2 regions of the Aquisalimonas asiatica genome follow, and region 1 is predicted to be linked to the other one. Evidence: predicted binding sites of a transcription regulator. Region 1 holds the regulator's gene; the other holds the start of a gene.

Region 1 (4,372 bases):
TCAGGGTGATACCGCCCTCGGGCTGGCGGTGAAGAATGTGCTCGACAGCGTGGATCCCGCCGAACTGCCGACGCCGGTGACCGCGCTCCTGCAGCGGGCGGCCGATCACGTGCCCGGGGACGTCGCCGGGGCGTCAGGATAGGGGAATGGGCTCCATGCCGGCGGCGCCGTACCAGTATCCGCCGCAGTCGTCGCCGTCCCGGGCAAGCGCCGTGGCGTCCTCACCGGCCATGGCCCGAGCCAGTGCATCGACCAGGTCCGGCGTCTCACTGATGTGCGGGCTGAGTCGCAGCAGGTCCGCCCCGGCCGCGGCCAGGCTCTGCCAGGCCGGCAGCAGATTGTGGATGCGGCCGGACTGGGTCTGAATGCCGTTGATGGTCAGGAACCGTTCCCCCTCCCGGGTGTTCACGGCGCGGCCGTCCGGGTCGTCGATACAGCGCAGGCCGCATTGATCCTTGGGCAGATCGTGGTGGCGTGCGGTGAAGCAGCGGGCGGACCAGGCCAGGGGCAGGCGTCCGTGAGCGAACACCTCGGTCTCCGGGCGCCGCGGCCCGGCGGCGTCCAGCAGGGCGCGCAGCGTTGTGCCATCCAGTTCCAGTGGCATCACCCAGCGCGTCATGCCGAGGTCGCGCAGCGTGAGCAGCGCCTGGCTGTTGTAGATGTTCAGAAAGGGCCCGCCCGTGAACGGCAGCCCCTGCTCCCGGAGAACCTGAACCGCCGCCATGTCGTTGGCTTCCACCAGGAACTCGCCGTTCCGACACATGCGGCGCACCATGCCCATCTCCGAGCGGGCCTCGATGAGGGTGAGGGTGGACAGCACCACCTCCTTGCCGGCGGCAGCCAGCTCCCGTCCCAGGGCGATCCAGTCCTCGGGGCGCAGCTCCCGGCGCTTGGCACAGACCGTCTCGCCGAGATAGACGCAGTCCGCGGCGCTCGCGCCGATACGCTCGTAGAACGCCAGGGTGTGTGCCCGTGGCCAGAAGTACTGGCAGGGGCCGATCGCGATACGCGGTTTCGTGGTGCCGGTCATGGTGGGCTTCCTCATTGCCAGGAGCGGCTGTAGGCGCCAAGTGTGGTCTGGCTCCCCTCGGAGAGCGCGGACAGCCGCGCCTGCTCCCCGGGCTCCGGCGTGTAGGCGTCGGGGGCGGCCAGGCAGCGGTCGATGGCCTGGCGCCAGACGGCCACCACCTGCCGGATGTAGCCCGGGCTGCGCTGCCGCCCCTCCAGCTTGATGGCGGTGATCCCGGCACGGTGGAGCGCCGGAAGCAGGTCCAGGGTGTTCAAACTGGTGGGGGGCTCCAGGGTGTGGTCGGTGCGGTCCGCCACGGTGAAGCGCCCCTTGCACAGGGTGGGGTATCCCGCTTTCTCGCCGGCTTTGAAGCGGTCGATGAGCACACCGTTGAGGCGCGAGCTCAGTGTGCCGTCCGCGGTTTCGTCCCAGCGCACGTGGCCGGCGGGGGAGCAGGCACCGGCGGTGTTGGGCGACTCCCCGGTGGCGTAGGAGGAGAGCAGGCAGCGCCCCTCGGCCATGATGCACAGGGAACCGAAGCCGAAGACCTCAAGCTCCACCGGGGCATCGGCGGCGATCTGCTGGACCTGGGCGAGGGAGAGCACCCGTGGCAGGACGGCGCGGCGGATGCCGAAGCACTCGTGATAGAAACGCAGTGCCTCGACGCTGGTCGCCGACCCCTGCACCGACAGGTGCCGTGGCAGGTTGGGGTGGGTTCGCGCGGCGTAATCCAGCAGGCCGATATCGGCCAGGATGATGCCGTCGACCCCCAGGGCGGCCGCCTGATCCACCGCCGAACGCCAGCGCTCCCAGCCACCCGGCTGCGCGTAGGTGTTCACCGCCAGCAGCACCCGTACGCCGCGTTTGTGCGCCTCGCTGATGCCCTGGGCAAGCTGGTCCGGTGAGAAATTGAGCCCCGGAAAGTGGCGCGCGTTGGTGGCGTCACTCAGCCCCGTGTAGATGGTGTCGGCACCGTTGTCGATGGCGGTGCGCAGGGCGGTTGTGTTCCCTGCCGGGCAGACCAGTTCCATAGTGCGCTCCCGTCCGAGGTGACCCCGGGGAGCTTGCCATCCTGGTGGGACGAACCGCCTTGATCCGGATCAAGAGTGCTTGGTCAGCCCGGCATTCTTCTCCATGGCGCTGGCGCCGCCGCCGGTGACCGCCTTGAGGGCGTCGAAGTCGATCAGCGAGATCTCGCGGCCATCGGCGGTAATCCAGCCGTTGTCCACGAAACGCCGAAACAGCCTGCTGGTGGTCTCCGGGGCCAGCCCGAGGTAGTTGCTCAGTTCGTGGCGGGACATGGGCAGGCGGAAGCGGATGGACGACAGCCCGCGCCGGGCGAAACGGTCCGACAGGCTGGTGAGCAGGATCGCCAGGCGCTGTTCGGCGGTACGTCGTGCCAGGGCGTGAAGCATCTCCTGCTCGTTGAAGATCTCCTTGCTCATGATCCGCAGCAACTGCCGGTTGAGGCCGGGGATGTCCGCGGAGAGGGTCTCAAGCTCCTCGAACGGGATCTCGCAGATGCTGGTGGTCTCCAGCGCCGAAGCCGTGGAGGGGTGTTCGCCGAAGCTGATGGCGTCCAGCCCCAGCAGCTCGCCGGGCAGGTGAAAGGCGGTGATCTGCTCTTCGCCGTCCTCGGAGATGGTCATGCTCTTGAGGGCGCCGGTGCGCACCGCGTAGATGGCGCCGAACGGCCGGCCCGAGCGGTAGAGGACGTCACCCCGGGCGAGAGGCTTGCGGCGCTCGACGATGCCGTCGAGGGCGTCCACGTCCTCGGTTTCCAGCGCCACGGGCAGGCACAGGTCACTCAGGCTGCAGGTGCGGCACGCTTCCCGGATCTGGCGAATGTTGGGGCGGTTCATGGTTTGTTCAGCCATCAGGACTCCTCCCACATCCTTGCAGTGTCCTGTTCTTGTCCCGGTCGAAGAATAGGGGGTCTGATCTCGCGTCGTAAACACCAGTGTAACCGTTCTGCATGGTTCCACATACGATTCGGTCTACGAGGTGCCTTGTTTCACGCTGTGGTCACGATAACGCGCGAAGGCCGTCCGGGTCATGTACGACCACTTCCCGGTGTCGCACCTCGAGCACCCCGCGGGCGTTCAGCTCGTGGAGAATGCGTGAGAGCGTCTCCGGGCTCATGGACAGGCGTGATGCGATGACGTGCTTCGGGGCGGGGAGTTGAACGGGGTCGCCGGGTTGCAGGCTGGCGCTGGCCTGGGTCAGCAGATAGCGGGCGACCCGGGGGCGGGACTGTTGCAGCGTCAGCTGGTCGATATCCTCGAGCCGGCTGTGCAGTCGCATGCTCAGATCGGCCAGCAGGGCCATGCAGGCATCGCTGTCGTTCCGGAGCAGCGTGCGGTAGTCGTCGCTGGGGATGCTCAGGACCTCGGCCGGCTCAAGAATCTGGGCGGTGACCGGATAGTTGCGGGCGTCCATGAACATCACCGCTTCGGCGAATGTCTCGCCGGGGCGTACCAGGTGCACGACCTTCTCCAGCCCCTCGGCGCTGTTGCGCGCGAGCTTGATCAGACCCTGCTCCAGCAGGAAGAAGTGGTGTGCCGGGTCGCCCTGGTGGAAGAGAATGTCACCGCTGTCGTGACGCACCCGGCGGACGCGTTTTGCCAGGCCGTCAAGCACCTCGCCGGGGAGGTGCCGGAAGAGGGGAGTGCTGCCCAGTGCCTGGCGAATGCCGTGGTCCGTCATCGTGCCCCCGCGATCTCCTGCAGGATGAAGCGCGCCACGCCGTCCGGGTCGTTCATGGACAGTCTTGGCAGCGTGGTCTCCAGCGGCTGGTCGTCGGCCGTGGCCACGGCGATGATGGCATCGTCATCATGGAACAGCGGCGGCCGGTCCCGTCCCGTCTCGCGCAGCAGCTCGATCTTGGGGAAACGCTCGTTGCGGAATCCTTCCACCAGCAGCAGGTCGACGCTGTCCTGGTCCAGGCGCGCGATCTCCTCCGCAAGCACCGGGTCCCGTTCCTGCTGCCGCTCCCGCATCAGTGCCCAGCGTTGACCGGAGGTGACGAGCACCTGGTCGGCCCCGGCCTTGCGGAGCTGGTAGCTGTCCTTGCCCGGGTGGTCCACGTCGAAGGCGTGGTGGGCGTGCTTGACCAGCGCCAGCCGCAGCCCGGCCTCGCGGAGACGCGGGATGACGGCCTCGAGAAGCGTGGTTTTTCCGGTGCCACTCCAGGCGGCGAAGCCGACAATGGGCCGGCGGCAGGTCTGCGGCCAGAGTGACTGGTAGGGGTAGCGCGGCATGGTTGCGGTGCTGGTCATGGTGCCCTGGTTGCCTCACACTGTACGGGATTTGACGTGGCCGCCGGACAAGGGGGCATTATACCGTTCCCTGCGGACGCGACTG
Region 2 (4,372 bases), on a different contig from region 1:
TGATGACACCACTCGAGGAAATACGCGGCTCGAAGAAGAGCATTTTGCCGAGTTCAATCTTCTCTTTCGTCAGGGAATTGTCCGACGGAATTGGCGGGAGAGCCGGCAATGGCTCGAATCGATCCCGGTACTCCGCATAGCCGTCATCATCGGCAAGACTCTGCCCGGCCATACCGAGTAACGATACGCCCGCAACGGCGATGATCCCGCGTCGCAGCACTCCTGAGGCTTTCACTCTACGCATGGCAGTTGCCCTCCGTTTGACCGTATGACCGACACGTCGGCACGGCTCACATTTGCTTGGACTCAAAATTAACCGCCCGGCGGCGCGGTGTAAAAACGTAATTCAACTACCGCTTTGCAGATGAATGATTCACTCAAAATACTGATTAATAATGACGGTCGTTTCCGGTGTAATGAGGCCAGCGTTCCGAACTCGAGGTCGTCATGCCTGTTTTCCGCTATCCGCAACCCAAACCCTCCGAGATTACGCCACAGAGGCTGTTCGAGCGCCGCCGCGAGTTCCTGCGCCGCTCGGCCGGATCGCTGACGCTGGCCGCCGTACCCGGCCTCTGGCCACTGGGGGCACAGGCATGGACCGGGCGTCTCGGCGACGCGGAGAGCACACCGTTCGCCACCGACGGTGACCTGACGCCCAAAGACGCCATCACCAGCTACAACAACTTCTTCGAGTTCGGCACGTCGAAGGACGATCCGGCAGAACACGCGCACAGGCTCAAGACCGACCCCTGGACCGTGACCATCGACGGTGAGGTGGAGAAGGCCGGGACATTCGACCTGGAGGATGTGCTCGCGCCCCATGCCTTCGAAGAACGGATCTACCGGCTGCGCTGTGTGGAGGCGTGGTCCATGGTCATCCCCTGGGTGGGCTTTGAACTGGGCGCACTGCTCAAGCGCCACGAACCCACCTCCAGGGCGAAATACGTGGTCTTCGAAACGCTCCACGACCCCGAGCAGATGCCCGGTCAACGGCGGGACATTCTCGACTGGCCCTACCGCGAGGCCCTGCGCATCGACGAAGCCATGCATCCGCTGACCATCCTCGCCGTGGGGTTGTACGGGGATGTGCTGCCCAACCAGAACGGCGCCCCGCTGCGGCTCGTGGTGCCGTGGAAGTACGGTTACAAGAGCATCAAGTCCATCGTACGCATTCACCTCCAGGAAGAGCGGCCCACCACCACGTGGGAGGCGGAGCGCCCCAATGAGTACGGGTTCTACGCCGTGGTGAACCCCGAGGTCCGGCATCCCCGCTGGCACCAGGCCACCGAGCGCCGGATCGGCGAATCCGGCCGCCGACGCACCGAGAAGTTCAACGGTTACGGCGATTACGTGGCCGACCTGTACGACGGTATCGACCTGAGCGAGCACCTGTGACCCGCCGAGGACGCGAGCACCGCCCGCGCACGGCCGGGCGGGGGCCGGCGCTGGCCCTGAAGACCGGAGCCGCGGTCTGCTGTGCGCTGCCGCTGTTCTGGCTGGCGTGGCAGTGGCACACCGGTGGCCTGGGCTTTGATCCGGCGGAGGCGGTGGTTCACACCCTCGGGCGCTGGGGGCTTGCCCTGCTGATTCTGACGCTGGCTCTCGGCACCGTCGCCCACGTGCTGCGCAGCCCAGGGCTGCTGACACTGCACCCGCTACTCGGCGTCGCCGCGTTCATGTACCTGCTGCTTCACGGTGCGGCCTGGTATGCGCTGTTCATGGGCGCGGACCTGGCGCTGATCCTGGACGAGCTGGCGGCCCTGCGCTATCTGCAGGTGGGCCTGCTGAGCCTGCTGCTGCTCATCCCCCTGTCGCTGACCTCGGGCCGGGAACTGAGCCGCCACTGGGGCTCCAGCCTGTGGCACTGGCTGCACCGTCTCGGCTACCTGGCCGCGGCTGGCGGCATCACCCACCTGTGGCTGGTCACCCGTGCGGACTACATCGTCCCCTGGCTGTACGTCGGCGCGTTCGCAGCCATCCTGTGCCTGCGCACGGGGTTCAGCGCCCGGATGCTCCTGCGCCGCTCGCAGTCGTAGACTCAAACCCCAGCAACGCCCCGAGCCGCTCCGGGTCGGCAAGCATGTCGGCCAGCGTGTAGCGGTCAAGCACGGCGTAGAAGGCGTCCATGGCTTCACCCATCGCGTGATGGAGCGGACAGTCCGGTTGCAGCGGGCACTCCCGGTCGCCGTTGGAATCCAGGCACGCGTTGACCTGATCCTGCCCCTCCGTGACCCGCGCAACATCGCCAAGGCGGATGTCACCGGGGCTTACTCCCAGGCAGACCCCACCATGCTTGCCGCGCGTGGATGCAACGAAACCGTTCTGCACCAGTTTCTGCATGACCTTCATCAAATGATTACGGGAGATGGCGTAGTCCTCGGCGATCCGGCCGATGGTCACGAGCTCCCCGCGGTCCAGCAGGCCCATGTAGATCAGGGCGCGGAATGCGTGATCCGTGTGTCGCGTCAGACGCATGATTTGCCTCGTTCAATGCTTGCAGACTATCTATTTCGATAGACTACACACCACCTCGATGAGCTAATTGATTTATATCAATAATGATCGAAGCGCCCCCAGAACCGGCCACCTTCGCCCACGTGCTGTGGCGGGCTATCATGGCGCCCTGACCTGCTGCCTGGAGCCCTCATGAAGATCGGCATCATCGGCACCGGCCGCGTCGGTTCGTCCCTGGCCTACACGCTGGTCACGCGCGGCCTCGCCGAAGAGCTGGTGCTCTACAACCGCAAACCGGAAGTGGCCGTGGGCGAAGCGCTGGACCTTGAGCACGCGCTGGCGTTCACCCAGCGGCGCATGACAATCCGGGCGGGTGGCGTGGACGCCTTTGCCAACGCCGACGTGATCGCCCTGTGCGCCTCCCGCCCGCTGCCCGAGGGGGCGACCGACCGGCGCATGCTGGGGCCGCAGAACGTCGCCCTCAGCCGGGATCTGCTGCCGGCATTCGCCGCTGTGGCGCCGAACGCCCGACTGGTGATTCTCTCCAACCCCGTGGATGTGCTGACGTACTACGCCGTGGAGCACACCGGCTTTCCGGCCGAACGGGTTCTGGGCTGCGGCACGCTGGTGGACTCAGCCCGATTCCGGGCCATGCTCTCCCGGGAGATCGGCGTCAACCCGTCGGACGTGCGTGCTTACGTGATGGGCGAGCACGGACCGGCGCAGTTCCCGGTGATGACTTCGGCCCAGGCGGGGGGCGAACACCTGGCCGATACCCCGCAACGTCAGGCCATGTTCCGGGACGTGGTCAACGCCGGCATCACCATCCTGAAGAACAAGGGGTACACCAGCCACGCTGTCGCCATGGCGGGCTCGCTGCTGATCGAGGCCATCGCCTTCGACACCCGGCAGACGTTTCCCGTCAGCCAGCGTCTGAACGGCTACCTCGGGGAGCGGGACGTGGCCCTGAGCGTGCCGGCGGTGGTGGGTGCCGGCGGTGTGGAGAAGCTGCTGCAGCCGGAAATGAACGACAAGGAGCGACAGGCGTTCCGGGATGCAGCCACCAGCGTCCGCGATGCCATGCGCATGGCGCTGCAGGGAAGTCAGTCCATGTGAACACCCCGCGGACCGGGCAATCCGCGGGGCGTGACCGGGTTCAGCGCACGGCCTGCAGGCCGGAGAAGAACTGCCGCGTGTTCTCGGTCAGGCTCTCCAGGTGATACCCCCCCTCCTGCACCACCAGCACGGGCACGTCCACACCGCCGACCGTGCGCGCGAGGCGATTGAAGCCCTCGTGGGTGACCGCCACCTTGGCCTGCGGGTCGTGCTCGTAGATGTCGAACCCGAGTGTGACGATCAGCACATCCGGTTCATAGACCCGGATGCTGTCCATGGCGGTATGCAGATGATCGAAGAAGACCTGCTCCGGCGAGCCGTGGGGGATGGGCAGGTTGATGGTGTAACCGTAGCCGGCCCCTTTGCCGCGCTCGTCCTCGTGGCCGCTGACCACGGGGTAGAAGTTGGTGCTGTCCCCGTGGATGGAGATGTAGAGCGTGTCATCCCGGTCGTAATACAGCTCCTGGATGCCCTGACCGTGGTGCATGTCCGGGTCGAGGATGGCGATGCGCGGGAAGCGCTCGCGCAGGGCTTCCGCCGCAATGGCCGCGTTGTTCAGGTAGCAGAAGCCGCCCGCGGCGTCGAACCGCGCGTGGTGCCCCGGCGGCCGGCACACGGCGTAGGATTCGCGGGCGCCCCCGAGCAGAGCATCGGCGGCGCTGAGTGCCGTCTGCGCCGACCAGTACGCGGCCTCCCAGGTCTTCTCGCCGATGGGGCAGCTGCCGTCGGCCTGGTAGCAGGCAGACTCGGCAAGAATCCCCCGCAGCGGGTTGGGTGAGCGCACGAAGACGTTGGACATCAC

The links. Region 1 encodes FNR, which switches genes on or off when oxygen is low (the NO sensors DNR and NnrR bind a similar motif). Its sites were predicted from a motif close to TTGATNTANATCAA; they were not measured.
Region 2: BMZ02_RS14515 (RrF2 family transcriptional regulator) is a predicted target of FNR. The motif match lies at 2,543-2,556, and genes of this name have one in related genera.

The regions. Positions count from the first base shown of each region.
Region 1 is NZ_FOEG01000001.1:166,561-170,932, forward strand. Features, by position in the region: gene ubiT (ubiquinone anaerobic biosynthesis accessory factor UbiT) at 1-142, shown strand, start outside; gene BMZ02_RS00840 (U32 family peptidase) at 134-1,030, opposite strand; gene ubiU (ubiquinone anaerobic biosynthesis protein UbiU) at 1,042-2,040, opposite strand; gene fnr (fumarate/nitrate reduction transcriptional regulator Fnr) at 2,110-2,886, opposite strand; gene BMZ02_RS00855 (Crp/Fnr family transcriptional regulator) at 3,035-3,715, opposite strand; gene mobB (molybdopterin-guanine dinucleotide biosynthesis protein B) at 3,712-4,269, opposite strand.
Region 2 is NZ_FOEG01000007.1:151,353-155,724, reverse strand. Features, by position in the region: gene BMZ02_RS14530 (cytochrome-c peroxidase) at 1-172, opposite strand, end outside; gene msrP (protein-methionine-sulfoxide reductase catalytic subunit MsrP) at 448-1,395, shown strand; gene BMZ02_RS14520 (ferric reductase-like transmembrane domain-containing protein) at 1,392-2,036, shown strand; gene BMZ02_RS14515 (RrF2 family transcriptional regulator) at 1,999-2,475, opposite strand; gene BMZ02_RS14510 (malate dehydrogenase) at 2,647-3,570, shown strand; gene BMZ02_RS14505 (histone deacetylase family protein) at 3,611-4,372, opposite strand, start outside.